Regions from separate parts of the Pseudomonas sp. 3MAES_34.3B genome, predicted to be linked through region 1. Evidence: riboswitches for the same ligand, from Rfam matches in the RefSeq annotation. Region 1 holds a riboswitch; each other region holds the start of a gene.

Region 1 (7,796 bases):
GCGGCACCACCTCGGGGTATTCGCTGATGGGAAGCTGGAACAGCGAGATCGCCCCGCCGATCAGAATCAGCAACGAGAGCACGGCCGCGAAGATCGGCCGCTTGATGAAGAAATCGGAAAACGTCATGGCGCTGATCCTTTAGCCGCGTGGGCTGGCGGTGCTTGCCAGTTTCTGTTGGGGAGCGTTCGCGGGCCGGTTGTTCGCTTCCAGTGCCTGGCGCTGGCTGGCGAGCGCGGCGAGCGTTTCACTGCTGGCCATAGGCACGGTTTGCGGGTCGACCGTGGAGCCCGGGCGCACGCGCTGCAGGCCATTGACTACAATACGGTCGCCCTTGGCCAGGCCGCCGCGCACGATGCGCAAGCCTTCGAGTTTCGGCCCAAGGTCAACTGAGCGATAAGTCGCCTTGTTGTCCTTGTCCATTACCAGCACAAACTTCTTGCCCAGGTCGGTGCCTACGGCTTCGTCCTTGATCAGCACCGCTTCATACACGCCGCTGCCTACCAGCTTGAGCCGCGCATACAGGCCTGGGGTGTATTGGCCGTCGCTGTTGTCGAACACCGCGCGGCCACGAATGGTGCCGGTTTGCGGGTTCACCTGGTTATCGAGGAAGTTCAGTTGGCCCAGGTGGCTGTTGCCATCCTCGTTGGACAGCCCCATGTACACCGGTGCCGCGCTGCTTACCCGGCCATCGCGGGTGAGTTGGGTGTATTTGAGGAAGGCGCGCTCGTCGGCGTCGAAGTAGGCATACACCTTGTCGGTGGACACTACGCTGGTGAGCAGGCTGCTGTCGGCGCTCACCAAGTTGCCGGCGGTGATCTCTGCCCGGCCCACGCGGCCGCTGATGGGCGCGGTGACGCGGGTGAAGCTCAGGTTCAGGCGGGCGAGGTCCAGCTGGGCCTGGATCGCGGCAACCCCCGCGCGGGCGGCGAGGGCGGCGCTGTTACGGCCGTCGGCCAGCTCTGCGGAAATGGCATTTGCGCTGCGCAGGCGTTCGCCGCGGCTGGCTTCGTTCTCGCTGTTGGCGGCATTGGCGCGGGCTTGTTGCAGCTGGGCTTCCAGGCGATGTACCTCAGCCTGGAACGGCCGCGGGTCGATCTGGAACAGCAGGTCGCCCTTTTTTACCAGGGCGCCTTCGGTAAACGCGACGGTATCGATCTGGCCCGACACGCGCGGGCGGATCTGTACGGTTTCCGGGGCTTCAAGGCGGCCAGTGTACTCGTCCCACTCATTCACGGGCTGATCCAGCACTTCAGCAACGCTGACCTTGGGGGCTTGTGGTGCTTGAGCGGTTTCAGGCGCTTTGCCGCACGCTGTGAGCACAGCGAGCGCGAGCACGGCCAACGGATAATGCAAGGGTTTGAATGACTGTTCCATGAGAAGCCCGCCCATTATGTTTATCAGGATGGACGGATTCTGGCGACACGCGCGACCATCGACGAATCGAATGGTTCGAAGGTAACTATCATTGCCAGTGATTCGGGCTATTCAAAAAATTTCTGAGCCACACCCTTGTAGGACCCGGCGCAGCCGTAGAACCGTTCGCGGCCTTTACCGCCCTACGCGCCAGCTGTTTCCAACGCCCAATCCATGAACATCCGCACGGCAGGCAGCCGCTCGCGCCCTGGCAGGCAACTGAGCCGGTAGGTCGCCGCACGCAGGCGCAGATGGGGGAGGTACGGCTGCAGCAAACCCTTGCTCACGCTATCCGCTACCAGCACGTCGCTGGCTAGCACCAGGCCGTGCCCGGAGATGGCCGCCAGCAGCCCGTGCTGCTCATCTGCATAGGCGCGCCGCCCGGGCCGTGACAGCCAGTGCTGGTGCTGGGCCATGGCGCACCACTGGGGCCAGTCGGGCGTGCCGGGAACGCTGCTGGCCCATGGCATGTCGATCAGCACCGGGGCCTGGGCGACCGAGGGCGACCAACCGTGTGGGGTATACACCGCGAAGTGCTCTTCGAACAGCGTCACCTGATACAGCTCTGGCTCGGCATTGAAGGTCGCACGGATAGCCAAGTGTACCGAGGCATCCCGAGCCAGGTCCGTCAGCGCTTCGGCCGTCTCCACGCGTACGTTCAGGTGCGGGCAGCGCGCATAGAAATCGCCCAGGCGAGGGATCAGCCACAAGCTGGCAAAGGCCGGGGTGGTCGTGATCACCAAGGTATTGGTGGCTTCATCCGGCAACAGCGGTAGCACGGCGCTATTGAGGCCAACAAACGCCTGATGAAGGCCCGCGTGCAACCGCTTGCCCGCATCGCTCAGCCGTACCCCCTGGCCGGTGCGCTCGAACAGCAAGGTGCCCAACCACTGCTCCAGGGATTTGACCTGATGGGAAATGGCCGCCGGGGTGACCGACAGCTCTTCCCCGGCGGCGGCGAAGCTGCCGAGCCGGGCGGCGGATTCAAAACCGCGCAGGGCGGTGAGGGGAAGGTGGGCAAACACCGGGTTTAGCCTCATTAGGGGTGGGTCAAATCTACTTGCTTGCACCGCCGGGCTCAACCATCGAAGCTGCGCGCATGTTCACGGGAGTTTTGACATGCAAGGCGCGAAACGCAAAATCGTCCAGGCCGTGCTCTACGAAGCGGGAGCCCTGATATTCGTGGCACCTGCCCTGGCCCTGCTATTTGGCCAGGGGATGGGGCACTCCACCGTGCTCTCGGTAGTGATCAGCACCGTTGCGCTGGGCTGGAACATGCTGTTCAACCATCTGTTCGAAGCGTTCGAGCGCCGTCGGGGCTGGCATGCACGTACGCCCTTCAGGCGGCTGCTGCATGCGGTGGGCTTTGAAGGCGGCCTTACGGCCATTCTCACCCCGGTAATGGCTTACGGCCTTGGCGTGGACCTGATTACCGCTTTCCTCACCAACGTAGGGCTGTTTGCCTTCTTCTTCGTTTATGCCTACGGCTTTCAATGGGTGTTTGACAAGGCCTTCGGGCTGCCTCGGCAAACAATGTTCAACGCCAGTGCATGCCCCGGCGCGGATTGACCTGTGGGCTGGCACTGCGTAGGCTTGCCCCTCGAGGTGCTTCCAGGGGCAATGCCTGCTGAAGCTAAGATGGGAACGCGGTAACAAGCCGCGGCTGCCCCCGCAACTGTGAGCGGTAAAGCCTGGCCAATGCCACTGCCTTCGGGGCGGGAAGGCGCCAGGCCGCCATCGGGTGTATTGCCCGGGGCGCCGCAAGCCAGGAGACCTGCCTCGTGCCGATCCTTTTATTCAACCGGGCGGGGTGATCCGGTGCGAACCTGCCCAGGCGCCGCCTGCGGTGCCTTCGCGCCTGCCCGCCACAGTGCCAGGGCCACCCATGAAAACGCTCAGCAAGCTTCCCGTTACCATCGTTACCGGCTTCCTTGGGTCGGGTAAAACCACGCTGCTTCGTCACATTCTCGATAACGCCGAAGGCCGGCGCATTGCGGTGATCGTGAACGAGTTCGGCGAGCTGGGCATCGACGGCGACCTGCTCAAGCAGTGCAGCATCGGCTGCACCGAAGAAGAAGCCGCAGGGCGCGTGTTCGAGCTGGCCAACGGTTGCCTGTGCTGCACCGTCCAGGAGGAATTCTTCCCGGTGATGCGTGAATTGGTGCAGCGCCGCGGCACCCTGGACCACATCCTTATCGAAACCAGCGGCCTGGCCCTGCCCAAACCGCTGGTGCAGGCCTTCCAATGGCCAGATATTCGCAATGCGTGCACCGTTGACGCGGTGATCACCGTGGTGGATGCCCCTGCGGTGGCCGCCGGCACCTTCGCCGCCTTCCCTGAAGCCGTGGACGCGCAGCGCCGGCAGGACCCGAACCTGGACCACGAGTCCCCACTGCACGAGCTGTTCGAAGACCAACTGGCCAGTGCCGACCTGGTAATCCTGAACAAGGTCGATCTGATCGACGCGCAAGGCCTGGAACGCGTGCGTGCTGAAGTGAGCGAAGAGCTGCCGGCCGCGGTGAAAGTGGTCGAAGCCAGTGCCGGGCAGCTGCCGTTGGCAGTACTGCTGGGCTTGGGCGCCGAATCGGAAGCGCACATCGATGGCCGCCTTACCCATCACGATCAACACCATGATGGCGAAGAAGCGGACCACGACCATGACGCCTTCGATTCCATCTGGGTCGAGTTGCCGGAAGCGCCAGAAGCTGCATTGATGGCGGCGCTCGAAGGCGTGGTCCAGCGTCACGACGTACTCAGGGTGAAAGGCTTTGCCGCCATCCCCGGGAAACCCATGCGCTTGCTGGTACAGGGCGTAGGCAGCCGGTTCGACCGGCATTTCGACCGGCCGTGGGCTGCGGGCGAGGCCCGGGTAAGCCGGTTGGTATTGATTGGCCAGGCGCTGGACGGTGGCGTGCTGCGCGATGAACTGACCCAAGCGTTGCGCGGCTGACCGATGCACCTGCTACGCACCCAGCCCGGCGGTTTCGTTCCGGACGACAGCATCGCGGACCTGGGCCAGAGCCCGGCTGAACTGGTAATCCTGTGCAGCGGCGATTCCCACCTTGCCCTGTTGGCCGAAGCGGCGAACGGCCTGCCGGGGGACTACCCGAGCGTGCGCCTGGCCAACCCGATGCAGGTGCAGAACCACGCCTCGGTGGACCTGTATGTGGACCAGGTGCTGCGTCACGCTAAAGTGATCGTGCTGTCGCTGCATGGCGGCGTGAGCTATTGGCGCTACGGTGTCGAGCAGCTGACACGCCTGGCCGAGCGGGGCGTGCTGATCGTCGCGGTACCCGGGGACGACCGGCCAGACCCGGAGCTGGGTGCGCTGAGTTCCGTAACGGCGCAAGTGGCAGAGAACATCTGGCAATACCTGCGCCAAGGTGGCATGGGTAACGCCCACTCGCTGTACGCCTACATGGCTGCAGAGTTTTTCCCTCAGGCACTGGCGCAGCCCTTGCCCTGGCAACCGCCCGCGCCGTTGCCCCGGGTAAGCCTGTATCACCCGGCCTCCGGCACAACAGACCTGGCACACTGGCAAGCCTGCTGGCAGCCCGGTGCGCCGGTGGTGCCCTTGGTGTTCTACCGATCGCACCTGCAGGCCGCCAATACGGCGTTCATCGATACCTTCTGTGACGTGCTCATCACGGCTGGGTTGAACCCGATGCCGGTGGCGGTGGCCAGCCTGAAGGAAGCCGAATGCCTGGCGCAGCTTGAAGCCTGGATGGACGAAGCCCAGGCAGCGCTGGTGATCAATACCACTGGCTTCGCCCTGGCCAGCCCCGACGCCCCTCGGCAGCGCCCGTTGCGCCGCGACGTGCCGGTGATTCAGGCCATTTGTGCCCAGGATAACCAGCCCATGTGGGAGGGCAGTGCCCAAGGGCTGGGGCCGCGAGACCTGGCCATGCACGTGGCATTGCCCGAGCTGGATGGGCGCATCATCAGCCGGCCGGTCAGTTTCAAGGACCTGGCCTGGCGCAGCGAGCGCAGCCAGAGTGACGTGGTGTGCTACCGCGCGCACCCTGAGCGTATGGCCTTCGTGGCGCAACTGGCGGCTCGATGGATTGCCTTGGCCCGTACACCGCCGCAGGGCAAGCGCGTGGCCTTGATACTGGCCAATTACCCGACGCGGGACGGCCGCATCGGCAATGGCGTAGGCCTGGATACCCCTGCGGCCGCCCTGAACATTCTTCGCGCGATGCAGGGGCAGGGGTATGCCGTGAGCCAGCTGCCCGAAAGCGGCACCGCGCTGATTCACGCGCTGCTGGGCGGCGTGAGTAACGATCTGGAGCACCTGGACGCCCGCCCGTGCGCGCAAAGCCTTGAACTGGGCGCCTACACCGAAGCGTTCCTGAGCCTGCCTGAAACCTGCCGGCAGGCCGTGATCGACCGCTGGGGCGCACCCGACGCCGACCCGATGTACCGCAGCGGGCGGCTGATGATCGCCGGGCTTCGGTTCGGCGACACCTTCGTCGGCATTCAGCCTGCCCGCGGCTACCAGCTCGACGCCAGCGCGGTTTACCACGACCCGGACCTGGTGCCCCCGCACGGCTACCTGGCCTTCTACTTCTGGCTGCGGCGTACGTATGGCGCCCATGCCGTCATTCACGTGGGCAAGCACGGCAACCTGGAGTGGCTGCCTGGCAAGGGCGTAGGCCTGTCCGCCGGTTGCTGGCCAGACGCGCTGCTCGGCCCGCTGCCGAATATCTACCCGTTCATTGTCAATGACCCGGGCGAGGGTGCCCAGGCCAAGCGCCGTACCCAAGCGGTGATCATCGATCACCTGATGCCGCCCTTGACCCGCGCCGAGAGCTACGGGCCGCTGCGCGACCTGGAGCGGCTGGCGGACGAATACTATGACGCTCAGTTGCTGGACCGCCGTCGCGCGCTGGAGCTGCAAGGGGAAATACTGGCGCTGGTGCGTGCTACCCAGCTGGACCGCGAACTGAGCCTGAGCGATACCGCCTTGAGCGATGCCGATACCTGGTTGCCGCGCCTGGACACCTACCTGTGTGACCTGAAGGAATCGCAGATCCGCGACGGCCTGCACGTGTTCGGTGAGTCCCCCACGGGGGGGCTGCGCATCGATACCCTGTGCGCGCTGTTGCGTGTACCGCGCGGGGCAGGCAAGGGCGCGGAGGCCAGCCTGCCAAGGGCGCTGGCCAAGGCCCTGGGCCTGGGGTTCGATCCGCTCGACTGCGTGTTCGGCGACCCTTGGCAAGGCCCTCGCCCACGGCTACTGGCCGATGTGGATGCCGGCCCGTGGCGCACCCATGGCGATACCCGCGAGCGCCTTGAACTGCTTGGTGCTCAGTGGGTGGAAAACGCCTTGAATGGACGCTGGGAGTGCCCGGCAGGGGCAGAGTGGGAGGGCGTTGCAGCCATTGTCGAGGGGCTGCTTGGGCGGGTAGCGCCCGCGCTGGACGCCTGCGGCCCCGCGGAAATCGGCAACCTGCTGGCTGCGCTTGAAGGCCGCTTTGTCGAGCCCGGCCCCAGCGGCGCGCCCAGCCGGGGGCGCCTGGATGTATTGCCCACCGGCCGTAACTTCTATAGCGTGGACGTACGCAACCTGCCTACCCCCACGGCCTGGCGGCTGGGTTTCGCCTCGGCCAACCTGGTGCTAGAGCGCCACTTGCAAGACCACGGCGACCACCTGCGTGCCCTCGGGCTTTCCGTCTGGGGCACCGCGACGATGCGCACCGGCGGTGATGACATTGCTCAGGCCATGGCCCTGCTCGGCGTACGCCCAGTGTGGGCCACCGGCAGCCAGCGGGTGGACGATTTCGAGATATTGCCGCTCAGCCTGCTGGATCGTCCCCGGGTGGACGTAACGCTGCGTGTGTCCGGGTTCTTCCGTGACGCCTTCGGCAACCTCATTCGATTGTTCGATGCTGCGGTCCAGGCGGTAGCGGCGCTGGACGAGCCGGAAGACATGAACCCCCTTGCCGCGCGGGTGCGCAACGAGCAGGCGCAGCTCATAGCCGGTGGTGTCGAGGCTGACGATGCCCGGCGCCAGGCCGGCTGGCGAATCTTCGGAGCCAAGCCAGGGGCCTACGGCGCCGGCGTACAAGGGGTGATCGAGTCCCGCCAGTGGACCGAACGGGACGATCTGGCCGAGGCGTACCTCAATCACTCCGGCTATGCCTACGGCGCCGCCGATGAGGGCGCGCCAGCGCGCGTGGAGCTGGCCCGCCGCCTGGGCCAGGTGGAGGCAGTGCTGCAAAACCAGGACAACACCGAGCACGACCTGCTCGACTCCAACGACTACTACCAATTCCAGGGCGGCATGCTGGCGGCAGTGCATCAACAAAGCGGTCGCGAAGCCGCCAGTTACCATGGCGATCACAGCCAGGCGGACGTGCCGCGCATTCGCACGCTCAAG
Region 2 (7,796 bases), 790 kb from region 1:
GGCGCCACGGCTACGGCAGGGGTAGGCGCCGCATGGGCGGCCAACGGGCCGGCGCCAATCAGTGCCAAGGCCAGCATCAAGGGTTTGCAACGAAATGCTTTCATGGGAACCGCCTGAACAGGATTTCGGAAAGGGGAGCGCTCTGCCGCGGGGCTTGGGCTATGCAAGCAAGGCTAGAGCGCGGGTGAGGCCAGGGCTTGTACCTCTGTGCTTTTTTGACTTGGCGCAACGCTGTTCCCTGGCTTCGCCAGGTCCTACACCGCCTGCAGGGAGCTGTGAGCCCGGCGGCGAGCCAGCCAACCGTCGACGCTCAGGGCGCCGCCGCCGAAGGCTGCAACCTGCAACAGGCCACCGGCAATGGAAATGTTCTTGAAGAAGTTGATGAACTGGCCCTGGTCGCCAAGCGAGTTGTGGAACAGCACCGCCGTAACCACCGCGAAGGCCGCCATCAGCAAGGCCACCAGCCGGGTCTGCGCACCGATCACCAACAGGCTGGCCAACCCCAGCTCTACACCAATGGCGCCGACATAGCCCAGCGTGGGGAAGGGCATGCCGCTGGATTGGATGTAGGCGAGCGTTGCCGCCGGTGCGCCAACCTTGGCGGCGCCGCTGAGCAGGAACAGGGTTGCCAGCAGAACGCGGCCGGCGGTGGCGGTGGTGTCTTTGGTGGTGATGGTCATGTCAGTCGCTCCGTAAGTTCAAGGTTTGCCGTGTGTGCCGGCGATGGAGAGAAGCTTACGGAGCGGAAGGGATGGGGACAATCTGGTACAAATGAACTTCACTGTCTCCCAATTAGGTACAGTTGATTTTACCGAATCATTCCAGCGGTGCTAACACCAGGACAGGGCGCTGCCCGGGGTCTTCCAGCCAGCGCCCGTGTACCCCAAACGTGTGAGCAAGGCGCTCTGGCGTGAGCACGTGAGCAGGTGCCCCGATCGCTACCAGCCGCCCGCCGTCCAACACCGCCACCCGGTCACAGCCCAGCGCCTGATTGAGATCGTGCAAGGCAATCACTGTGGTGACCGGCAAGCTGTGGATCAACCGCAACAGCGACAGCTGCTGGCGGATGTCCAGGTGATTGGTGGGCTCGTCCAGCAGCAGTAACCGCGGCTGCTGGGCCAGCGCTCGGGCCAGATGGGCTCGCTGCCGTTCCCCGCCGGAAAGGCTGTGCCAGGGCCGGTGGGCCAGGTGCGCCAGGTTTACCGCTTCCAGGGCCTGTGCCACAACCGTGTCGTGCTCGGCGCCCCACGGGGCCAGCGCGGTCAACCACGGCGTGCGCCCCAGCGCCACCGCATCCCATACTCGAATGCGTTCGCGGGTGTCCGCGTGCTGCTGCACCAGCGCAAGCAGGCGCGCCACTTCCCGGCGGTTCAAATTGGCCATTGCCCGGCCCGTCAGTTGAACGTGGCCGGCGCTTGGCGTGGCGATCCCGGCCAGCAGCTTGAGCAGGGTGGATTTTCCCGAGCCATTGGGCCCCACAATGCCCAGCCGTTCGCCGGGGTAGACCTCCAGCGAGACACCTGCCAGCAATGGCACGCCGTTGCGGGTAAAACATACGCCCTGGCAGGCGAGAAGCGGGGCGCTGTTCATCGGTGCCGCTCTCCATACAACAGCAGCCCGGCGAAAACCGGCGCCCCGATCAGCGCAGTGATTACTCCGATCGGCAGCACCTGCCCCTTGATGAGGGTGCGCGACACCACGTCCGCCGCCATCAGAAATACCGCGCCGGCCACGGCAGACAGCGGGACCAGCCGGGCGTGACCCGGCCCTGCCAACAGGCGCAGCGCGTGAGGGATCACCAGGCCAACGAAGCCGATGGAGCCCACGAGGGACACCATGACCGCGGTAACCAGCGCCGCACAAGTCATCAGCAGCACCTGCACCCGGCCCACCGCAATGCCCAGCGAGGCGGCCGAATCTGCCCCGAAGGTGAACGCGTCCAGTGCCCGCCGCTGCCACCAGCATAAAGCCAGGCCCAACACGGCGACGGGCACGGCCAGGCCCACCGAGGGCCAGCGCACGCCACTGAGGTTGCCCAGCAGCCAGAACAGGATGCCGCGGGCTTGCTCGGCATTGGCCGAGCGGGCGATCACGAACGCAGTGAGTGCGTTGAACAGCTGCGAGCTGGCAATTCCCGCCAGGATGATCAATCCCGCACTGCCACTCAGCCGCGAGGAGCGGGCGAGTAAAACCACCAGCCCGAATGCCAGCAGCGCGCCAAGGAACGACCCCACCGACAGCGAAACGATGCCCCCGCCCACGCCGACCACGGACACCATCACCGCCCCGGTGGAGGCACCCGCGGAGATGCCCAGCAGGTAGGGTTCGGCCAAGGCATTGCGTAACAGGGCCTGGAGAATCACCCCGCAGATCGCCAGGCCCGCGCCGCAGGCACCAGCCACCAAGGCACGGGGCAAGCGGTAATTCCATACGATGCCGTCGTCGATCGGGTCTACTGCCCAGGCCGCGCCGGTGAGCTTGTTGGCCAGCACCTTCAGCACCACGCTCATGTCGAGTGAGGTTTCGCCGATGGCGGTGGCCAGCAACAACGCGCCGCACAGTAGCGCAAGGCTCCACGACAGGGGCCTGGCGAGGGCCAGCGGGCCATGCCTCATCGGGCGTAACGCTCGCTGGCTTCGGCCAGTTGCTCGATGCCGGTGAACAACCGCGTGCTTGCCTGCAGCGCATCGGCGTCGAGGATCACGATGCGGTCATGCTTCACGGCGTCCATGTTGCGGGTAACGGGGTCGCTTTTCAGAAACGCCAGTTTCTTCGCATAGTCATCGGCGGGGAAGCGGCGGCGGTCCATGCGGGCGATCACGATCAGGCTGGGGTTGGCGCGGGCCAGCGTTTCCCAGCCAACGGTCGGCCATTCCTCGTTGGACTCCACCACGTTATGAATGCCTAGCGTGCTGAGCATGAAGTCTGCCACGCCCTTTCTTCCTGCCACGAAGGGGTCGCTGGCGAGGTCCGCGCTGGAAAACCACACCACAGCCGAAACGTCTTTACCCGGGTGTTGCCCGGCGCGGGTAACCGCTTGCGCCAGCCGGGCCTTGTACTGCTCCACCAGTGCGTCGCCACGCGCCGTTACGTCAAAGATGTCGGCCAGCTGGCGCACGCTCTTGTACAGGCTTGCGATATCGAAGGTTTCGAGGCGGGTACCGTCGGCGCCCTTGAGGTTGTCCTTGCCTTCGCAGTCTGAAGGCAGCAGGTAGGTGGGAATGTTCAGGTCGTGGAATTGCTCCCGGGTACCCACTGCGCCCTGGGGGCCCACCATCCATTCGAACTGCACCGCCACCAGCTGTGGTCGCTTGGCCAGCACCGCCTCGAAGCTCGGTTCGTTGTCCGCCAGGCGTTCCACCTTGGCATTTTGCGCCGCGTACTCGGGCTGTACCTGATCGAACCACAGCGAAGTGCCCACCAACCGGTCCCCCAGCCCTAGCGCATAGAGCAGCTCGGTGCCGGCCTGGCCAATGGTCACGGCGCGCTGGGGGGCTTGAGTGAACGTGAGCGCCTTGCCGCAGTTTTCAACCGTGAGCGGGTAGTGCACCGGCGCGGCCAGGGCAGCCGCTGGCAACGCAAGCAACAGGGTGAGGGCAGGGCGGCAGAGCATGTTCAACGGCAGGTCTCCAGCGTTGGGCCATCACGGCGAGCGCTGGAAAGCACATGGCCGCAAGCCCTGCCTGGCAATGGCCGGGGTCACGGAAATGCCCTTCCCGGGCACCCCGCCGGTCAGTGGTTGTATGGATGGCCGGCAGGTCTCCTGACTGGCGGGTCGTGGCGTGCCCACGCCTTCCCGGGTGTTCCCAGTGGCCTGTGTAGAGCACGCTCGCCGCCTACAGTTGCGGGGGCAGTTCCGTTTCAGGCCGTGGCCTGGTGGATTCCCTGTTAGTTCCTCTCGGAAACCGGCGGGGCGATAGTAACCGAAACGAAAGGATTGGCAACCGCGGGGCAATACACCGGTTAACAGCTGGCCTCGGTTTGCGCGGTCACGGCATGCTGCGCCAGGAGCAAGGTCGCCAGGGCGTCAGGGGGCATGGGGCGGCCCAGCAGGTAACCCTGGGCCTGGTCGCAGCCCAAAGTGGCAAGCACTTCGAGCTGCTCGGGTGTTTCCACACCCTCGGCAGTGACCACCATGCCCAGGCTTTTGCCCATGGCCACCACCGCGCTGACAATCGCCTGGTTGTTGGCCTTGGGGTCGCTGAGGTTCATCACGAAACTGCGGTCTATCTTGATGCCATCGAACGGGTAACAGCTGAGGTAGCTCAGTGATGAATACCCGGTGCCGAAGTCGTCCATGGACAATTTCACGCCCAGCTTCTTGAGCTGGACCATCAACGCCAGGGCCCCGTCGGCATTGTCGATCATCACGCTTTCGGTCACTTCCACCTCCAGGCGCGAGGCTGGTAGCCCGGTGCCCGCCAAGGTTCGCTCGATACGGGCGACCAGGTCGCTGCGCATGAATTCGATACAGGACAGGTTCACCGATACGAACACCGGCTCGGGCCAGGTGGCCACCAGCGCGCAGGCGCGGCGCATCACAATGTCGCTGAGGGCGACGATGAGGCCGGTTTCCTCTGCCAGTGGAATGAACACCGCAGGGCTGAGCAGGCCCTTTTCCGGGTGCTGCCAGCGCACCAGCGCCTCGGCGCCGAGAATACGCGCGCCGGTGATATCGAAACGCGGCTGGAACACCACGCTGAATTCATCATGTTGCACGGCGCGCTTGAGGTCCTGCTCCAGCTGCCTGCGTTCCTCGATGCGGGTCTTCATCTCGGCGTTGTACAGCTGCCAGCTGTGGCGGCCCCTCCCTTTGGCTTCATACAGCGCAATATCGGCCAGGCGCAGCAGCTCCTCGGCATCGGTGCTGTCTATCGGTGCCTGGGCGATGCCGATGCATAGCCCCAGGCGAAGCTCGTGCTCGGCGGTAACGATCGGTGGAGTGAAGTCGCCCAGCAACCGTTCGCAGAGTTCGCTCAGGCAGCGCTGGGTAACCCTGGGCGTAATGATCAGGAATTCGTCCCCGCCCAGCCGGGCCAGCACATCGTCGGGTTGCAAGGCTTCGCCCAGGCGCCGCGCTACTTTTACCAACACCTGGTCGCCCGCGATATGCCCCAGGCAGTCGTTGATCTGCTTGAACCCGCTGAGGTCGATGAACAGGATCGCGAACGCCCTGGTACAGGTGCCATCGGCAAGCCGGGCTTGAAGCGCCCGATAGGCCTGCCCGCGGTTGGGCAACCCGGTGAGCGCGTCATGGCCGGACAAGTAGGCAATGCGCGCCTGCGCCTCGGCCTCCTCGGTCACGTCGCTTACGGTGCCGCGATAGCCAATCACCGATCCACCCTGACGGATGGCGCGCGCGTGCAGGCTGCCCAGCCGTTGACCACCCTGGGCGTCGGTGTGGGCGCAGGGCACTACCTGGCGATGGCCTTCAGGCTGCGAGGCCAGAGTGTCGAATACGCCCGCGCCGAGGTTCAGGCACAGGTGCAGCGGCCTGCCCAGCCATTGCGAGGTGTCGAACCCGGTGGCAGTGCGGAAACGACCTGAAAGGTAGGTGACGCGCAGGTTGGCGTCCGTTTCCCAGATCCAGTCCGAGGCGCCCTCGGCGATATCGCGAAAGCGTTCCTCGCTCAAGCGCATGGCTTCGCGGCCTCGGTCGATCTGCTCGGCCGCGCGAATGGAGCGGCGCAGCAGCAGCCAGGCGCCGCCACCGAAGATCAGCGACGTCAGGAGTACCAGCGGCAATACCAGCCGCAGGAAGGTAGCGCCGGGGGTGGCGATGTCCCAGGTGAGGTACACCGCCGGGTCGGCGCTGAGCTGCAGGCTGACAGGCGACTGCGCGCTGCCTTGGCGCAGGTTAGGCAGGCCGTAGATGCTGCCCATGCGCTCCAGCGAAGCCGGGCCCAGCACGTCCACGAACACCAGGTAGGCCAACTCGTTGGTGGGCGTAGTCAGTGTGTAGGACAGCGGCTGGATGGCGGCGGCTGCGACAACGGCCGGTCGGCCGTCTACCAGGAAGTACCCGGTCACTGCGGCCCGTTGGCCAGCCTTGGTGCGAGCCTGGGCCAGCAGGGCTGACAGGTCACCCTTGATCCAGTCCGAGGCTTGCCGGTTATCGAATTCCCCAGCCACGAATGCGTAGCGGGTAACCTGCCGCGCATCCACGATAAACACACCGTTGAGCCCATATTGCGACAACAGCGAGCGCCCCATGCCTACTTGCTCGGAGGTCCAGGCAGTATCCACCTCGCCGTGGGTGTGTTCGTAGGCTTCGTCCCAGAAGGCGAAGTCCAGCAAGGTAAAGGTGATGTTGGTGAGCCAGGCCTCGCCCGCCGTCTTGGCCAGGTGCTTGTTGCGCTGTATTTCATCATGGTTGAGCGTGGATGCCACTTGAGTGACCACGCTGCTGGCGCCCAGGAACAGGCACAACATAAGGGCAGTGACCAGCCAGGCGGAACGGCGGGCCAACCGAGCATGGCTACCGGAACGCGGAGGTTCGAACGACTGAAGGGCGGTTGACATACGGCTCGGCTCAAAGGTGGCAAAGTGCTGTAACGGGCTATCGGCCGTATCACCGTTGCGCTACAGCGGCAATGGCCCGTTGCGCGACCAACGGCGCGTTCATTCAGCCAGCATCACCCGGTCGCGGCCCCGCTGTTTACCCAGGTACAAGGCCTGGTCTACTCGGCCGAACAGCTCACGAAATGTCTCGCCCGGGCGTAGTTGCGCCACCCCGAAGGTTGCGGTCACGGGCAATGTCTGGGCTTCGGGCACTTCACTCAGGCGCGCCCGGATACGCTCGGCCACCGCGATGGCCTCGGCCAGCGGCGTGCCGAGCATCAACACCAGAAACTCTTCTCCGCCCCAGCGCGCGGGCATGTCGGTATCCCGCACGCTGTCGCTGATGGCCGCGGCCACCCGCTGCAGTACACGGTCGCCCTGGGCGTGGCCGTGGCGGTCGTTGACTTGCTTGAAATGGTCGACGTCCAGCAATACCACCGATACCGGCACGCTCTGCGGAAGCTGACGTGCCTGCTGCAGTATCCGCCGGCGGGTGTACAGGTTGGTGAGGCTGTCGCGGTTGGCGCTATGAAACTGATGGAACTGCATCGTCAACGAGTAACGAACCGATAACACGGTGGCGTGCAGCAACAGCGCTGTCGCGGTGAACAAGTTGGTGAAGCCGAAAATTTCCAGCAGCCAAGGCGAAACGACCTTCCCTCCACCCAGGCGATGGCGCAGGGCAAAACCGCCGAGGGCCACCAGCAGGATCGCTACGCTCAGCAGCATCCGGCGCAGCGGTGCCGTCTGGAAGCTGAACGACAGAATCGGCACGATGCAAAACAGGTAGAAGTAGAAGTTGCTGTCCCAGCCCAGCACCCAGGTCGCCAGCATCGCGTGCAGGATGATCTCCAGGCACATCACCATGCCTGCCAGTTGGAACCGCCGCTGCCCGATAGCCTGCATGCACACTACATAGGCGGCGATACTCGCCATGTTGCCCAGCCACAGTGGCCGCAGGCCCAACGCCAGAAACAGCACGAACAGCACCACGTGAATCCCGAAAGCGATTTTCACCACGGGGGCGATGTGCTTCCAGAACTGGGCGGTGGCAGTCTCGAGCACATGCTCACGGTCACTGGCCGACAGGGTGTCCATCAAACGCTCTCGCTGAAAAGGCAGGTAGCTGCCTCACGGGTTATCGGCGTGTGGTGGGGCGGCTTTAAGCCAGGGGACGCGCGGCTTCGCCGAAGAGGGCAGGGCCGCCTTGGCCTTGCTCGCGGATGTAATCCACG
Region 3 (7,796 bases), 1.2 Mb from region 1:
CCGGTTATTCTCGACCCAACCGACTATTCCTCGGTGAAGGCCGACGACGTGCTATTCCGGGCCATTGGTTTGGTGGGCACGCCTTATCGCTGGGGCGGCAACACCCCGGATTCGGGTTTTGACTGTAGCGGCCTCATCGGCTTCGTCTACCGGGACGCCGCCAATATCGCCCTGCCGCGCTCCACTCGGGATCTGATTGCCATGCATGCGCCCAGCGTCGACCGCAACGCGCTGCGTTCAGGGGACCTGGTGTTCTTCTCGACTCAAGGCAATGGCCAGGTAAGCCATGCGGGGATCTACGTGGGGGAGGGGCGTTTCGTGCACGCGCCGCGTACCGGCGGTACGGTGCGCCTGGATTACCTCGACAAGCCCTATTGGCAGAAGGCCTACCTTGATGCCAAACGGGTGATCCAGCCAGAGCGCCTGGCGCAGACCGCTACGCCGTAGAAGCCCGGGGGCGGCTGCTCACCGCCCCGCGAGTCGTAGTTACTGCCGCGTTACCCGCCAGATCTTGTTGCCCACATCGTCAGCCACCAGCACACCGCCTTTGTTATCGCCAATCACGCCCACCGGGCGGCCCATGGCTTCCTCTTTGTCGTTCAGAAAGCCCGTCAGCAGGTCCACCGGTTGGCCGGCAGGCATACCGTTGGCGAACGGCACGAATAGCACCTTGTAACCGCTGTGCGGCTTGCGGTTCCAGGAGCCGTGCTGGCCAATGAAGGCGCCGTGGTCGAAGGGTGCTGGCAGTTGGTTCGGCTGGGCGAACGCCAGGCCCAGCGAGGCCGTATGTGGGCCGACCGCGTAATCGGGTGCGATTGCCTTTTGCACCATGGTCGCGTCGCCGGGCTCTACGCGCGCATCCACGTGCTGGCCGTAATAACTGAACGGCCAGCCATAGAAGGCGCCGTCTTTCACAGACGTGATGTAGTCCGGCACCAGGTCGCTGCCGATCTCGTCCCGTTCGTTCACGGCCGTCCATAGCTTGCCGGTCTGGGGTTCCCAGGCCAGCCCATTCGGGTTGCGCAAACCGCTGGCGAACAGGCGCTTCTGGCCGGTGGCTGCATCCACTTCCCAGATCGCGGCGCGGCCTTGTTCTTGGTCCAGGCCGTTCTCCGCCACATTGCTGTTGGAGCCCACGGTCACATACAGCTTCTTGCCGTCCTGGCTGGCGATGACGTTCTTGGTCCAGTGATGGTTGATCGTGCCGGCCGGAAGGTCAGTGACGGTTTCGCCGTTCCCCTCCAGGTGGGTAGCGCCAGGCTGATACTTGAAGCGGAGCACTTTGTCGGTATCGGCAACGTAGAAGTCCTGCCCCACCAAAGTCATGCCGAACGGGGAGTTCAGGTTCTGCAGGAACACCTCGCGGGTTTCGGCGATACCGTCGCCGTCCTTGTCGCGCAGCAAGGTAATTCGGTTCGGGCTGGGCACGCCCGCGCCCGCACGGCCCATCACTTTATTCATCACCCAGCCGCGAATGCCTTTGCTGTCGTCGGGCTTGGGTGGCGAGTTGGTTTCGGCCACCAACACGTCACCGTTGGGCAGTACGTACAGCCAGCGCGGGTGGTCCAGGCCCTCGGCAAACGCGCTCACTTGCGTGCCGGGCGCTGCCTTGGGCTTCACGCCTTCCGGCCAGCCTACCGCTGGAGCGATGTTCACGGTAGGCATCAGGGTTTTGTTGGGCTCTGGCAGCTTGGGCGCCGGGCCGGTGCCATCGGACACCTGTAGCTTCGAGCTTTCGCCGCAGCCTGCAACGCTGGCGGCAATCAAAACGGTGAGAGCAAGGCGGGAGAAGGGCATGATCAGCTTCCTGGCAACCGAGGTATGTACCGTAGAGGCAGCGAGGCGGCGGAGGTTCAACATGTTTGATTGACGCTACCGGGCCAACCCCTTACCCTTCGCCGATTGTTTCAGGTGCCCGGGCAGCGTTCGCTTGCCAGGGTGAAACAGGGAAGCCGGTGAGCATCGGGCGGTTCGCCACGAGCAATGCCGGCGCTGCCCCCGCAACGGTAGATGAGTCAACGCTCGCGCATGGGCCACTGGGCAACCGGGAAGGCGTGCGAGTGGGGCAACGCCCGCTCATGAGCCCGGAGACCGGCCTGAAACCCCTGATACGGTGCGAGCCCCGCCCGTTGATTAACAGATCGCCGCGCGGGTGAGAGCGGCACTGACGTCATGCTGCCCGCCTTTTGTGGCGTTGGCGCAGCGTTGGTGCGCACCCGCGAGCGAGCGGAGAGCAGCGATGAACGAATCCCCCGAGCGCGACGAGCGCCACCAGGCCCGCATGGCGCGGAAAAAAGCCGTAGTCGATGCCCGCATCGCTGCGTCCGCGGACGAGCGCGGTGTGCTCCTGGTATTGACCGGTAATGGCAAAGGCAAAAGCAGCTCGGGCTTCGGCATGCTGGCGCGCGCGTTGGGCCATGGTATGCGCTGTGGCGTGGTGCAGTTCATCAAGGGCCGCCAGACCACCGGCGAAGAGGCTTTCTTCCGCCGCTTTCCCGACGAAGTAAGTTTCCATGTGATGGGCGAAGGCTTCACCTGGGAAACCCAGGACCGTCAGCGGGACATCGCTGCCGCCGAGGCTGCCTGGCAGGTAGCCCGGGAGCTGTTGGCCGACCCCGCAGTGGATTTCGTGCTGCTCGACGAACTGAATATAGCGCTCAAGCACGGCTACCTGGACGTCGAAAAGGTGGTTGCCGACCTCAAGGCCCGTCCGCCGCTGCAGCATGCCATTGTCACCGGGCGCGCCGCGAAAGCGGAAGTGCTCGAGGCCGCAGACACTGTGAGCGAACTTGGGCTGATCAAGCACGCCTTCCAGGCCGGTATCCGCGCGCAAAAGGGCATCGAGTGGTGAGTACGCCGCGCCAGTGCCCCGCGGTATTGATTGCCGCTCCGGCCTCAGGCCAAGGGAAAACCACCGTGACCGCCGCGCTGGCCCGCCTGCATCGCAATCGCGGGCTGCGGGTGCGCGTGTTCAAGTGCGGCCCGGATTTCCTCGACCCCATGATCCTCGAACGCGCCAGCGGTGCGCCGGTGTATCAACTGGACCTGTGGATGGTAGGTGCGGCGCAAAGCCGCCGGCTGCTCTGGGAAGCGGCCGAGACCGCTGACCTCATTCTGGTGGAAGGGGTGATGGGACTGTTTGACGGCACCCCGTCGAGCGCAGACTTGGCCATCGAGCTGGGAGTGCCGGTGCTCGGTGTGATCGACGGCACGGCCATGGCACAAACCTTCGGGGCTTTGGCGTTGGGGCTGGCGCGATACCGCCCGGAGCTGCCCTTCGCGGGCGTGCTTGCCAACCGCGTAGGCAGCGAGCGTCACGGCCAGTTGCTGCGCGATAGCCTCACAGAGGGCCTGCGCTGGTTCGGTGGCCTGCCGCGTGAGCAAGCCATCGGCTTGCCTAGCCGTCATCTCGGGTTGGTACAAGCCAGCGAGCTCGAGGACCTGGACCGTCGGCTGGATGCAGCCGCCGAGGCCTTGGCGGCAACCTGCGATGACGCCTTGCCGGCGCCGGTCAGCTTCTATCCGCCTGAGAACGAACCTGTGGCACCGTTGCTCACAGGCGTGCGCGTGGCGGTGGCCCGGGACCAGGCGTTTGCCTTCCTTTATAACGGCAACCTCGACGCCCTGCGTGCCATGGGGGCAGAGCTGCGGTTTTTCTCGCCCATCAGCGATACCGCGCTGCCACCCTGCGACAGTTTGTATTTACCTGGCGGCTACCCTGAGCTGCACCACCAGCGCCTGGCGGCCAATACCGGCATGCTGGAAAGCATTCGCGCCCATCATCAGGCGGGCAAGCCGTTGCTGGCGGAATGCGGTGGCATGCTCTACTTGCTGGAAGGCCTTACCGATGTAGACGGCGAGCGGGCGCCACTGCTTGGCCTGATGCCAGGCGAGGCCACGCTGCAAAAACGCCTTGCCGCCCTGGCCCTGCAGGAGGTGGCGCTGGACGAGGGCACCCTGCGCGGCCATACCTACCATCATTCGTTGACTACCACGCCATGGGAAGCTGTTGCCCGTGGGCGCAGCCCCAACGGCGGGCGGGGTGCCGAGGCGGTGTACCGTTGCGGCAGGCTCACGGCCTCCTACGTCCATTTTTATTTCCCTTCGAACCTTGCAGCAGCCGCGGCGCTGTTACAGCCGGGAGGCCCTGCTGATGACTGAGCACGCCTTCAGCGACGCAGAGCGGGCGGCGGTGTACCGTGCCATCGCAGAGCGCCGGGACATGCGCCATTTCAGCGGTGGCGAGGTGGCGCCCGAGGTGTTGCACCGCTTGCTTGCCGCCGCCCACCAAGCCCCGAGCGTGGGCCTGATGCAGCCGTGGCGGTTCATTCGTATCCGCCGCCCTGCATTGCGCGAAGCCATCCACCAACTGGTGGAGGCCGAGCGGCTGAACACGGCCCAGGCCTTGGGCGAGCGCTCGGATGACTTCATGAAGCTCAAGGTGGAAGGCGTGCGTGATTGCGCCGAACTGCTGGTGGTCGCCCTGGGCGATGGGCGCGAGCAGCATGTATTCGGCCGCCGTACGCTGCCGGAGATGGACCTGGCGTCGTTGTCGTGTGCCGTGCAAAACCTGTGGCTGGCGGCGCGCGCCGAAGGGCTGGGCATGGGCTGGGTGTCGCTGTTCGATCCCGACCGCCTCGGCGAATTGTTGAACATGCCACCCGGCGCCCGCCCCATGGCGGTGTTGTGTCTCGGGCCGGTGGCTGACTTCTACGCCGCGCCAATGTTGGTACTGGAAGGCTGGGCACAAGAGCGCCCGCTACATGAATTGATGTTCGAGGATATTTGGGGGGCGCAGCCGTGAACCTCGCCCTTACTTGTGTCGCGGCAATTGCATTGGACGCGCTACTGGGCGAGCCACGCCGCTGGCATCCGCTGGTGGGCTTCGGCAACCTGGCCCAGCGGCTGGAGCAGCGCTTTAATTCCGCCGGCCATGGCTGGCGCAGTCATGGCGTCACGGCCTGGCTGATGGCGGTGGTGCCACCGGTGCTGGTACTGACCCTACTGTCCTGGTTGCCGGTGATTGGCAGTGTGGTGGAAGTGCTGGTGTTGTATTGGGCGCTGGGCCTGCGCAGCCTGGGTGAGCACCTTGAGCCAGTGGCTCGCGCATTGCGAGAGGGCGACCTGGGCAAGGCCCGCGAGCGCGTAAGCCGGCTGGTCAGCCGCCATACCGATGCACTGGACGCTACCGGGGTAGCCAAGGCCGCCACCGAGTCGGCGCTGGAGAACGGCAGCGATGCGGTGTTTGCGGCGCTGTTCTGGTTCGTGGTGGGTGGCGTGCCCGGCGTAGTGCTGTACCGCCTCGCCAACACCCTCGATGCCATGTGGGGCTATCGTAACGAGCGCTTCGAACGTTTCGGCTGGGCCGCCGCGCGCATTGACGACCTGCTGAACCTCGTTCCTGCCCGGCTCGTTGCGCTCACCTATGCAGTGCTGGGCAAGACGGCGCTGGCCCTGCGTTGCTGGCGGCGTCAGGGTTCGCTCTGGGACAGCCCCAACGCCGGCCCGGTGATGGCGTCCGGTGCGGGTGCCCTGGGCGTAGCGCTGGGTGGGCCCGCCACCTACCACGGTGAGCTACACGAGCGCCCGCAGCTGGGCGAAGGCCCAGAGCCGGATGCCGGGGCGATCGAGCGGGCCTGGGCGCTGGTGCAGCGGGGCGTATGGCTATGGCTGCTGCTCATCTGTCTAGGAGGGCAATTCTATGCTTGAACACGGCGGGCGTTTGCGAGCCGCGGCTCGGGAATTCGGCATCGAAGCCCCGGCCTGGCTGGACCTGTCCACCGGGATCGCGCCTTGGCCCTGGGCTATTCCGCCAATTCCGGTCGCCGCCTGGGCTCGCCTGCCGGAAACCGACGACGGCCTAGAAGCGGCCGCCTGTGGTTACTACGGCGCCGAACAGGTGCTCCCGGTGGCAGGCTCCCAGGCCGCCATCCAGGCCTTGCCGCGGCTACGTCGCAGCGGCAAGGTTGGCGTGCTGGCGCCCTGTTATGCCGAGCATGCCGAAGCCTGGCGCAAAGGTGGCCATGTGGTCCGTGAAATCAACGACGAAGAAGTCGAGGGCTACCTGGACCGGCTGGATGTACTGGTGCTGGTCAACCCGAACAACCCCACCGGCCGCCTGTTTGACCGTGAACGCCTGCTTGCCTGGCACGCCCGGCTCGCTGCACGCGGCGGCTGGCTGGTTGTGGACGAAGCCTTCATGGACCTCACGCCTGCCTTCAGCTTGGCGGCCGAGGCACACCTACCGGGCCTGATCGTGCTGCGCTCCTTCGGCAAGTTCTTCGGCCTGGCGGGGGTGCGCCTGGGCTTTGTGCTGGCGGAGGCCCGCTTGCTGGCTGGCCTGGCGGAGCAGTTGGGCCCTTGGGCGGTGAGCGGGCCCACCCGTGTGCTGGGGCAAGCCTGCCTGCTCGATAACGCAGGCCATCGCCAGCAGATCGACCGCTGTAATGCCGCTTGCGCCCGACTGGCGGCAATGTTGAGTGATCACGGTTGGCCCCCGGCCGGCGGCTGCGGGTTGTTCCAGTGGGTGCGCACCCCCCAGGCCGAAGCCCTGTACCTTCGCCTCGCCCGGCAGGGCATTCTGGTGCGGCTGTTCCGTGCTACGTCCAGCCTGCGCTTCGGTCTGCCATTTGAAGCCGCTCACTGGCAGCGGCTCGGTGAAGGGCTTGCCGCGTTCAACAAGGAAAGCTGATGGCTACATTAATGGTGCAAGGCACCACGTCGGACGCGGGCAAGAGCACATTGGTAACTGCACTGTGCCGCTGGCTGCGCCGGCAGAACGTCACGGTGGTGCCGTTCAAGCCACAGAATATGGCGTTGAACAGCGCGGTAACCGCCGACGGCGGCGAAATCGGCCGGGCGCAAGCGGTACAAGCCCAGGCCTGCGGGCTGGCGCCGCATACCGATATGAACCCGGTGCTGCTCAAGCCCAACAGCGATACCGGCGCGCAAGTGATCATCCATGGCCAGGCCGTGGGTAACATGAACGCGCTGCGGTATCACGGCTACAAGGCGACCGCCATGCAGGCTGTGCTGGAATCCCATGCGCGCCTGAATGCGGCCTACCAAGTGGTGGTGGTGGAAGGCGCCGGCTCGCCCGCCGAAATCAACCTGCGCGAAGGGGACATTGCCAACATGGGCTTCGCCGAGGCGGTGGATTGCCCGGTGATTCTGGTGGCTGACATCAACCGGGGCGGGGTGTTCGCGCATTTGGTTGGCACGCTGGCGCTGCTGTCCGATAGCGAGCAGGCCCGGGTGAAGGGCTTTGTGATCAACCGGTTTCGTGGCGACCTGGCATTGCTCCAGCCCGGGCTGGACTGGCTGCAAGCACATACCGGCAAACCTGTGCTGGGCGTGCTGCCTTACCTGAACGAATTCCATCTGGAAGCCGAAGACGCCGTGGACAGCCGCCAGCCCGTCAAGGAAGGCGAGCTGCTGCGGGCGGTGGTCCCGGTGCTGCCGCGTATCAGCAACCACACGGACTTCGACCCGTTGCGCCTGCACCCTCAGGTGGCGCTCAGCTTTATCCGCCCTGGCGAGGCAGTGCCGCCTGCCGACTTGATCATACTGCCGGGCTCCAAGAGCGTGCGGGCAGACCTGGCCCGGTTGCGAGACAGCGGCTGGGAGGAAGCAATCACTCGCCACCTGCGCTACGGCGGCAAGGTGTTGGGGATTTGCGGCGGCTTGCAGATGCTGGGCACCCGCATCGCTGACCCCTTGGGCGTCGAAGGCCCCGCCGGTGACAGCCAGGGCCTCGGCTGGCTGGCGCTGGAAACCACCCTGGCGGCGGAAAAGCA
Region 4 (7,796 bases), 400 kb from region 1:
CCAAAGGCTTGCTGATCGCCGCCATCGAATGCGATGACCCGGTGATCTTCCTGGAGCCCAAACGCCTGTACAACGGGCCCTTCGACGGCCATCACGATCGCCCGGTGACCGCCTGGTCCGCCCATGCAGCCAGCGCCGTGCCCGAAGGTTACTACCGGGTACCGCTGGACAGCGCTGCGGTGGTGCGCACCGGCAGCGAGGTGACGGTGATCACCTATGGCACCACCGTGCATGTGGCTCTCGCGGCCGCCAGCGAGACCGGCGTGGACGCGGAAGTGATCGACCTGCGCAGCCTCTGGCCACTGGACCTGGACACCCTGGTGGCCTCCGTGAAAAAAACCCGCCGCTGCGTGATCGTGCATGAGGCTACGCAAACCTGCGGGCTGGGCGCCGAGCTGTTGGCCTTGGTTCAGGAGCACTGCTTCTATTGGCTCGAGGCGCCTATCGAACGGGTGGCGGGCTGGGATACCCCCTACCCCCACGCTCAGGAATGGGCTTATTTCCCCGGCCCCACCCGCGTGGGCGCGGCGCTCAAGCGCGTGATGGAGGTGCGTTGATGGGCCAGCATGTGATCAAGATGCCCGACATTGGCGAAGGCATCGCCCAGGTGGAACTGGTGGAGTGGTACGTGAAGGTCGGGGATACGGTTACCGAAGACCAGGTGCTGGCCGACGTGATGACTGACAAGGCCACCGTGGAAATCCCCAGCCCGGTCTCTGGCCAGGTTGTCGCCCTGGGCGCTGTGCCCGGGCAAACCATGGCCGTTGGCAGTGAGCTGATCCGCCTCGAAGTGGAAGGCGCCGGCAATCTCAAGGTATCGGCAACGCCTGCACCTGCAGCGGCGTCGCCTGCTCCGGCTGATGCTGCGCCACCCCCTCAGCCGGTGGTTACGCCTGAGGTAGTGGCCAAGGTGCCAGAGCCCAAGGTGTCGACCGAACGCCCGCTGGCCTCCCCGGCCGTGCGCAAGCGCGCCTGGGACGCCGGGATCGACCTGGCTGCCGTCAAAGGTAGTGGCCCGGCGGGGCGCATCGTTCACGCCGATCTGGATGCCACCCAGCAGCGGCCCGTTCAAGGGCTGGCCTGCGCCACCAAGGACGATATCCAGGCAGTGCCGGTGATCGGCCTGCGCCGCAAGATCGCCGAGCGCATGCAGGAGGCAACCCGCCGCGCCGCGCATTTCAGCTATGTGGAGGAGATAGACGTTACCGCGTTGGAAGCGCTGCGCCTGCAACTCAACGGTAAATGGGGCGAGGCGCGCGGCAAGCTCACGCTGCTGCCGCTGCTGGTGCGCGCGCTGGTGGTTGCACTGCGCGATTTCCCCCAGCTCAACGCTCGGTACAACGACGAAGAACAGGTGGTGGAGCGCCACAGTGCGGTGCATGTCGGCATCGCGACCCAAGGCGACAACGGCTTGCTGGTACCTGTGCTGCGCGATGCCCAACAACAGGACCTGTGGGGCAATGCGCGTGAAATCGCCCGTATCGCAGCGGCGGCTCGCCACGGCAAGGCGGAGCGCGAAATCCTCTCGGGGTCGACCATCACCCTTACCAGCCTCGGCGCGCTGGGGGGTATCGTTTCCACGCCAGTGCTGAACCTGCCGGAAGTGGCCATCGTGGGGGTGAACCGGATGGTCGAGCGGCCAATGGTAGTGGATGGCCAGATCGTGATCCGCAAAATGATGAACCTCTCCAGTTCGTTCGACCACCGGGTGGTGGATGGCATGGACGCTGCCCGGTTCATCCAGGCGATACGTCAGCTCCTCGAACAGCCCGCCACCCTTTTCATCGAATAAGGCCCGACCATGCACACGCTGGAAACAAAACTGTTGGTCCTGGGCGGCGGCCCGGGTGGTTACGTCACGGCCATTCGCGCCGGGCAGTTGGGCATACCCACCGTACTGGTGGAGGCTGAAGCGTTAGGCGGCACCTGCTTGAACGTAGGCTGCATCCCATCCAAGGCGTTGATTCATGTGGCCGAACATTTTCATCAGGTGAGCGAGCCTACCCCATTCGGCGTCAGCGCCTCGAACCCGCAACTGGACCTCGCGAGCGCCGTGGGCTGGAAGAACACCATGGTCGACCGGCTTACCAGCGGTGTTGCCGCTTTGCTGAAAAAGCACAACATTACGGTGGTCCACGGCCATGGCACGCTGGTGGACGGTAAAACGGTGCAGGTAGGCGACACCCGTATCCACTGCAAGCACCTGGTGCTGGCCACCGGCTCGCGCAGCGTTACGCTTGCGGGCCTGCCGCTGGGCGGGGCGGTCATCGACTCCACAGCAGCACTGTCCCCTTCCAGCCTGCCTCGCCATCTGGCAGTGATTGGCGGCGGCTATATCGGCCTGGAACTGGGCATCGCTTACCGCAAGCTGGGCGCGCAGGTCACGGTGATCGAAGCGCAGCCCAGGTTGTTGCCAGCCTACGACACCGAACTGAGCCAACCCGTGGCCCAGCGGATGAAGCAGCTGGGCATCGCCACCCTTGAGGGCCATGCAGTAGAGGCTTATGACGCCGACGCACAACGTTTGAGCGTGCGCGGGCCAGGCGGCGAGCCAGTGGCGCTGGAGGCCGACCGTGTGCTGGTGGCGGTAGGGCGCACACCTCGCACCGAACGCTACGGGCTGGAGGCGCTTGATCTGGCCATGACGGGGCGGGCTATCAAGGTAGATACCTGTTGCCGCACCAGCATGACCGATGTGTGGGCCATCGGCGATGTGACCGGCGAACCAATGCTCGCGCACCGGGCGATGGCGCAAGGCGAGATGGTGGCCGAGCTCATCGCGGGGCACCGTCGCGAGTTCACGCCCCGGGCGATCCCGGCGGTGTGCTATACCGACCCGGAAATCGTGGTGGCGGGGCTTACGCCGGAACAGGCCGGCAGCCAGGCGCTGGTTGCCAGCTTCCCCTTTGCCGCCAACGGCCGCGCAATGACGCTGGGCGCGACTACCGGCTTCGTGCGGGTGGTGGCACGCGAAGATGACCACTTGATCCTCGGTTGGCAAGCCGTGGGCCCGGGCGTGTCGGAATTGGCAGCTGCCTTCAGCCAGTCTCTGGAACTGGGCGCGCGGCTTGAAGACATCGCCGGTACCATTCACGCCCATCCCACCTTGGGCGAAGCGGTGCAGGAAGCGGCAATGCGCGCGCTGGGGCATGCATTGCATATCTGAAATGGACCGTCAGGCGCCAGAACCCGCTGCATAGAGCGGCTGGCGCCATTATCAAAAACGGTGATTGTTGCCAGCACAGTGTTCAATTTCTCGAACGGCGCGTGAGGCGGTTTACTAACCCCAACGAAAAGCCACTTCATCACCCAACGAGGACACGAACATGAAAACCGCATTCGCCATCGCCGCCCTGACCGCTGTATTCGCCACTGGCGCCTTTGCACAGGATGGTGCCGACCGCGCCGTTACCGCTAATTTGCCGGTCGAAACCTACCACTACGGCATGCAGCTGGATGTCCAGAAAATCATCTCCAAGACCGACGTCAGCAACAAAAGCGGCGTGGTACCGGTGACCATGGTTTACCAGGACAGCAAAGGTGAGCTGCACAAGGTGCAATACCTGCAACAAGGCGGCTACGACGACCGCGCCAACGGTTGAACCACCGCGTTGCACCCAAAGCCCCGGCCCTCCCGGGGCTTTTGCTTTTGCGCGCAGGTGTCGGCCCGCGCACCTTCGATTTGACGTTCCTACCTTGGCATGCTTTCCTTACGCCTTTCGTTCGGGTGCCCTTCGCAGGGTGAAACGGGAAACCGGTGCGCCGCAAGGCCAGTCCGGTGCTGCCCCCGCAACGGTAAGCGAGTGCGTTTCCAATCCACTGTGCACAGGCATGGGAAGGGGGAACGAACCGGCCGGCTTCTGCCTGCCCCTCGCAAGCCCGGAGACCGGCCCGATCGACATCATTGACACCTGCGGTGGGCGGGCTGTCCGATCTCCGCTGTGCGGAGGCTCGGCGCCTGCTCGTCACTCACCTGAGGGAAGCGCCATGTCCGCCCATACTGCTAGCCACGTTATTACTCGCCCCGCCTCCACCCTTGCGCAACGCGTTACCGCGGCGTGCTTCGCTACCCTGCTCGGCGCCGGGCTGGTGTATTTCGCCGGTTTCTCACACATCCCCGCCGTGCACAATGCCGCCCATGACACCCGCCACAGCGCAGCCTTCCCTTGCCACTGAGGGCATGTTCATGATGACGCGTATTCTGCGCACCGCTGGCTTCGCCGGCCTGTTCGCGGCCCTGCTGCTCACGTTCATGCAAAGCCTGTGGCTCAGCCCGTTGATCCTTCAGGCTGAAACCTACGAGACCGCAGCACCGGCTACCCATGAGCACGGGGCTCTGGGTGCCGCCACCCATGAGCATGAACACGAAGCAGCGGCGTGGGAACCCGAGGACGGCTGGCAGCGCTTGCTGTCCACTACAGGCGGTAACCTGGTGGTCGCGGTGGGCTTTGCCCTGATGCTGGCCGGCCTGTACACCCTGCGTGCACCCGGGCGCACCGCCGAGGGGCTGCTATGGGGCCTGGCGGGCTATGCGGTGTTTACCCTCGCGCCTACCCTGGGGCTACCGCCGGAATTGCCAGGCACTGCAGCGGCAGACCTGACCTCGCGTCAGCTGTGGTGGATCGGTACGGCAGCGTCAACTGCCGTCGCGTTGGCGTTGATGGTGTTTTCCCCGAACTGGCTGCTGAAAATAGCGGGTGCGGTATTGCTGGTCATCCCGCACATCATCGGCGCACCGCAACCGCCCACTCATGAAAGCCTGGCCCCTGAAGCGCTCGAGCATCAGTTCCGCTGGGCCGCGCAGGCCATCAACGTGGTGTTCTGGCTGGCGCTTGGCCTGGCCAGTGCCTGGTTGTTCCGTCGCGCCCCGCAGGCCTGACTCCAGTGAGTACGCGCGCCTGGCTGGTGGCCGGTTTCGGTTGCCGTCAGGGCTGCCCCGTATCGGAACTGCAAGGGCTGCTCAATCAGGCATTGGCACTGGTCGGCGCCAGCGCTAGTGAACTGCGCGGCATCGCGACGCTCGAGCGCCGCCTGGACGAGCCCGGGCTAGTGGCCCTGGCCGGGCGCTTGATGATGCCCCTGGGCGGATATTCTGCCGTTGCCCTGGCGCCGTTCGAACCGCTTTTGAGCCAACGCTCGGAGGTGAGCTGGCGCCATACCGGCTGCCATGGCGTAGCGGAAAGCGCCGCGCTCGCCCACTGCCAAGTGCTGAGTACGCTGTCGCCTCGCCTGCTGATCACCCGCCAGTGTTCTCCGCAGGCCACGGTGGCCTTGGCTTCAACATGAAGAATGCTCAACTATTCCCGGGATAAGGGCTTGTGCAATGACGGTCTATTTTATTGGCGCCGGCCCCGGCGACCCGGATTTGATTACGGTCAAGGGCCAGAGGCTGATCCGCAGCTGCCCGGTGATCATCTATGCCGGCTCGCTGGTGCCCGAAGCATTGCTCGCTCAACACACTGCACAACGGGTGGTGAACAGTGCCGAGTTGCACCTGGAAGCAATCATCGAAGAGATCGCCGCCGCCCATACCAAAGGCTTGGACGTTGCCCGGGTGCATTCCGGTGACCCCAGCCTGTATGGCGCGATCGGCGAGCAGATCCGTTGCCTGCGCGCGCGGGGCATACCCTACGAAATTGTGCCTGGCGTAACGGCCGTGGCGGCCTGCGCTGCCCTGCTGGGCGCCGAACTTACCCTGCCCGGTGTTTCGCAGACTGTGATCCTTACCCGCTACGGCACTCGCTCGCCAATGCCTGCCGGCGAAGCGCTGCAAGACCTGGCCCGGCATGGCGCGACCATGGCGGTCCATCTTGGGGTAAGCCATCTTGCGGCTATCGTGGAGGAACTGACGCCCCACTACGGACGGGACTGCCCGATCGCCGTGATTCACAAAGCCAGCTGGCCGGAAGAGGATTACGTCACGGGCACGCTAGGCGATATCGTAATCAAGGCCCAAGCCAAGGTGTTCAAGCGCACGGCGCTGATTCTGGTTGGCCGGGTGCTGGGCAGTGAAGTGTTCGAGGATTCCGCCCTCTACCGCGCCGGGCGGGCGCACCTGTACAGGGCGGAATAAGACGCTGGCGCCCCGCCCTAGGTGCTGGCGCCAGCCTGCGAAGGACGTCTCGCCCTGCCCACAAACTTACTCAGTAGTAAGCATTCTCGCGGTTGGTATGGTCGGTCACATCGCGTACGCCCTTGAGCTGCGGGATGCGCTCGAGCAGCGTGCGCTCGATGCCTTCCTTCAGGGTAACGTCCGCCTGGCCACAGCCCTGGCAACCACCGCCGAACTGAAGCACCGCCACGCCATCTTCTACCACTTCGATCAGCGTGACCTGGCCGCCGTGGCTGGCCAACCCGGGGTTGATCTCGGTTTGCAGGTAGTAGTTGATGCGCTCGTTGATCGGGCTGTCCTCATTGACCATCGGCACCTTGGCGTTAGGGGCCTTGATGGTCAGCTGGCCGCCCATGCGGTCGGTGGCGTAATCCACCACGGCGTCATCGAGGAAGGGCTCGCTCACGGCGTCGATCCAGGCGGTGAAGCTTTTAAGGCCCAGCGGGGTATCGTCGGGCTTTTCTTCGCCTGGCTTGCAGTAGGCGATACAGGTTTCCGCGTACTGGGTGCCGGGCTGGGTGATGAAGACACGGATGCCGATGCCCGGGGTGTTCTGCTTGTTGAGCAGGTCGCCCAGGTAATCCTGGGCGGCGTCGGTAATGGTTATGGTGCTCATGTAGGTTCCTCACAGACTTGCGCGCAGTTTACGGCAAAGCGTGCCCTTGAGAAAGTCCTAGTAATTTTGTCGGGAAAGCGTCGGGGCCGACGGGGCTCGGGCCCCGGCGATCCAGGCTTTCATCCGGTGGTACAAGCGCTTTTCAAGCCACTGGTAACTGAGCCATGAGGTGGCGAGGATCATCGGGACACAGAACACGCCAAACACCAGATAGGGGTTCACACCCAAGCGCTCATAGATAAACCAGCCGGCGTACAGCACCAGCAAGTGCACCAAGTAAACCGAGTACGAACAGTCGCCCAGTGTCTTCAGCACCTTGCTGTGAGAGAACCGTGGTTCCAGCGCCAGGCACGCTGCCACGATACCAGCGCTCGGCAAACCCCAGTTCAACAGCCGGTTGGTGGGCTCAAGTTGATAGATCATCGTACAGCTAGCAGCGATGATCCCGAGCGGCAACCATAAGCCCTTGACGATCCAGCCCCGGCGCCAGGCAATGCCCAGGGCGATGCCCAGCAGGAACTCATAGATGATGTTGTTGGCGTAGAAGCGCCCTGACCACCCTAACCGGCTGAAGGCTTCGCTCCCCACCACCAAGGCGATGGCCACGAATACAGCGCGCCAGGCGCGAGGCGCGAGGAATGCCAACGAGAACACCACGTAGAAGAACATCTCGTAATTCAGCGTCCAGCCTACGTTCAAGGTTGGGTACAAGCCATAGCCCCCGGGGTTTTCAGCGGGTATGAACAGTAGCGAAAGGATAAACGTCGGCCAGTTCACGGCCCCGTGAGGCATGGAATGGCCGGCAAGGTACAACAGCAGCCCCATCGCCACGGTGTAGAACCAGTAAGCCGGAATAATCCTAATGGCGCGGTTGAGCAGGAACTCCCGCGCCTGCATCGGCTTGTCGTAGGTGGAGAGGTAGATCACTAGCCCGCTGATCACGAAGAAGATATCCACCCCAACCGACCCTTTTGCAGCGAACAGGTGCCCGACCGGGCCCGCGGCTTGAAAATTGAAGAAGATCTGCATGAAGTGGTGACATACCACCATCCATGCGGCGATCGCGCG

What was found. Region 1 has a riboswitch for cobalamin ahead of cobW (cobalamin biosynthesis protein CobW). Riboswitches for the same ligand answer to the same signal wherever they lie in the genome.
Region 2: it holds a riboswitch for cobalamin, as region 1 does, so the genes downstream of both, AC3Z8Y_RS14030 (ABC transporter substrate-binding protein) here and cobW (cobalamin biosynthesis protein CobW) in region 1, are expected to answer to the same signal.
Region 3: it holds a riboswitch for cobalamin, as region 1 does, so the genes downstream of both, cobO (cob(I)yrinic acid a,c-diamide adenosyltransferase) here and cobW (cobalamin biosynthesis protein CobW) in region 1, are expected to answer to the same signal.
Region 4: it holds a riboswitch for cobalamin, as region 1 does, so the genes downstream of both, AC3Z8Y_RS12515 (CbtB domain-containing protein) here and cobW (cobalamin biosynthesis protein CobW) in region 1, are expected to answer to the same signal.

The regions. Positions count from the first base shown of each region.
Region 1 is NZ_CM176960.1:2,400,019-2,407,814, forward strand. It holds gene AC3Z8Y_RS10715 (efflux RND transporter permease subunit) at 1-127, opposite strand, end outside; gene mexE (multidrug efflux RND transporter periplasmic adaptor subunit MexE) at 140-1,375, opposite strand; gene AC3Z8Y_RS10725 (LysR substrate-binding domain-containing protein) at 1,558-2,439, opposite strand; gene AC3Z8Y_RS10730 (PACE efflux transporter) at 2,534-2,983, shown strand; cobalamin riboswitch at 3,001-3,210, shown strand; gene cobW (cobalamin biosynthesis protein CobW) at 3,300-4,364, shown strand; gene cobN (cobaltochelatase subunit CobN) at 4,368-7,796, shown strand, end outside.
Region 2 is NZ_CM176960.1:3,185,499-3,193,294, reverse strand. It holds gene AC3Z8Y_RS14050 (glyoxalase) at 1-104, opposite strand, end outside; gene AC3Z8Y_RS14045 (DoxX family protein) at 255-680, opposite strand; gene AC3Z8Y_RS14040 (ABC transporter ATP-binding protein) at 817-1,590, opposite strand; gene AC3Z8Y_RS14035 (FecCD family ABC transporter permease) at 1,587-2,615, opposite strand; gene AC3Z8Y_RS14030 (ABC transporter substrate-binding protein) at 2,612-3,613, opposite strand; gene AC3Z8Y_RS14025 (hypothetical protein) at 3,612-3,767, shown strand; cobalamin riboswitch at 3,737-3,925, opposite strand; gene AC3Z8Y_RS14020 (bifunctional diguanylate cyclase/phosphodiesterase) at 3,964-6,522, opposite strand; gene AC3Z8Y_RS14015 (GGDEF domain-containing protein) at 6,622-7,659, opposite strand; gene AC3Z8Y_RS14010 (LysR family transcriptional regulator) at 7,724-7,796, opposite strand, start outside.
Region 3 is NZ_CM176960.1:3,555,494-3,563,289, reverse strand. It holds gene AC3Z8Y_RS15605 (C40 family peptidase) at 1-447, shown strand, start outside; gene AC3Z8Y_RS15600 (PQQ-dependent sugar dehydrogenase) at 487-1,797, opposite strand; cobalamin riboswitch at 1,893-2,114, shown strand; gene cobO (cob(I)yrinic acid a,c-diamide adenosyltransferase) at 2,240-2,851, shown strand; gene AC3Z8Y_RS15590 (cobyrinic acid a,c-diamide synthase CobB) at 2,848-4,161, shown strand; gene bluB (5,6-dimethylbenzimidazole synthase) at 4,154-4,804, shown strand; gene cbiB (adenosylcobinamide-phosphate synthase CbiB) at 4,801-5,709, shown strand; gene cobD (threonine-phosphate decarboxylase CobD) at 5,702-6,691, shown strand; gene AC3Z8Y_RS15570 (cobyric acid synthase) at 6,691-7,796, shown strand, end outside.
Region 4 is NZ_CM176960.1:2,801,505-2,809,300, forward strand. It holds gene AC3Z8Y_RS12495 (alpha-ketoacid dehydrogenase subunit beta) at 1-557, shown strand, start outside; gene AC3Z8Y_RS12500 (dihydrolipoamide acetyltransferase family protein) at 557-1,792, shown strand; gene lpdA (dihydrolipoyl dehydrogenase) at 1,802-3,166, shown strand; gene AC3Z8Y_RS12510 (DUF2790 domain-containing protein) at 3,327-3,602, shown strand; cobalamin riboswitch at 3,709-3,909, shown strand; gene AC3Z8Y_RS12515 (CbtB domain-containing protein) at 3,988-4,176, shown strand; gene AC3Z8Y_RS12520 (CbtA family protein) at 4,187-4,879, shown strand; gene AC3Z8Y_RS12525 (cobalamin biosynthesis protein) at 4,885-5,286, shown strand; gene cobM (precorrin-4 C(11)-methyltransferase) at 5,324-6,073, shown strand; gene nfuA (Fe-S biogenesis protein NfuA) at 6,144-6,728, opposite strand; gene AC3Z8Y_RS12540 (acyltransferase family protein) at 6,786-7,796, opposite strand, start outside.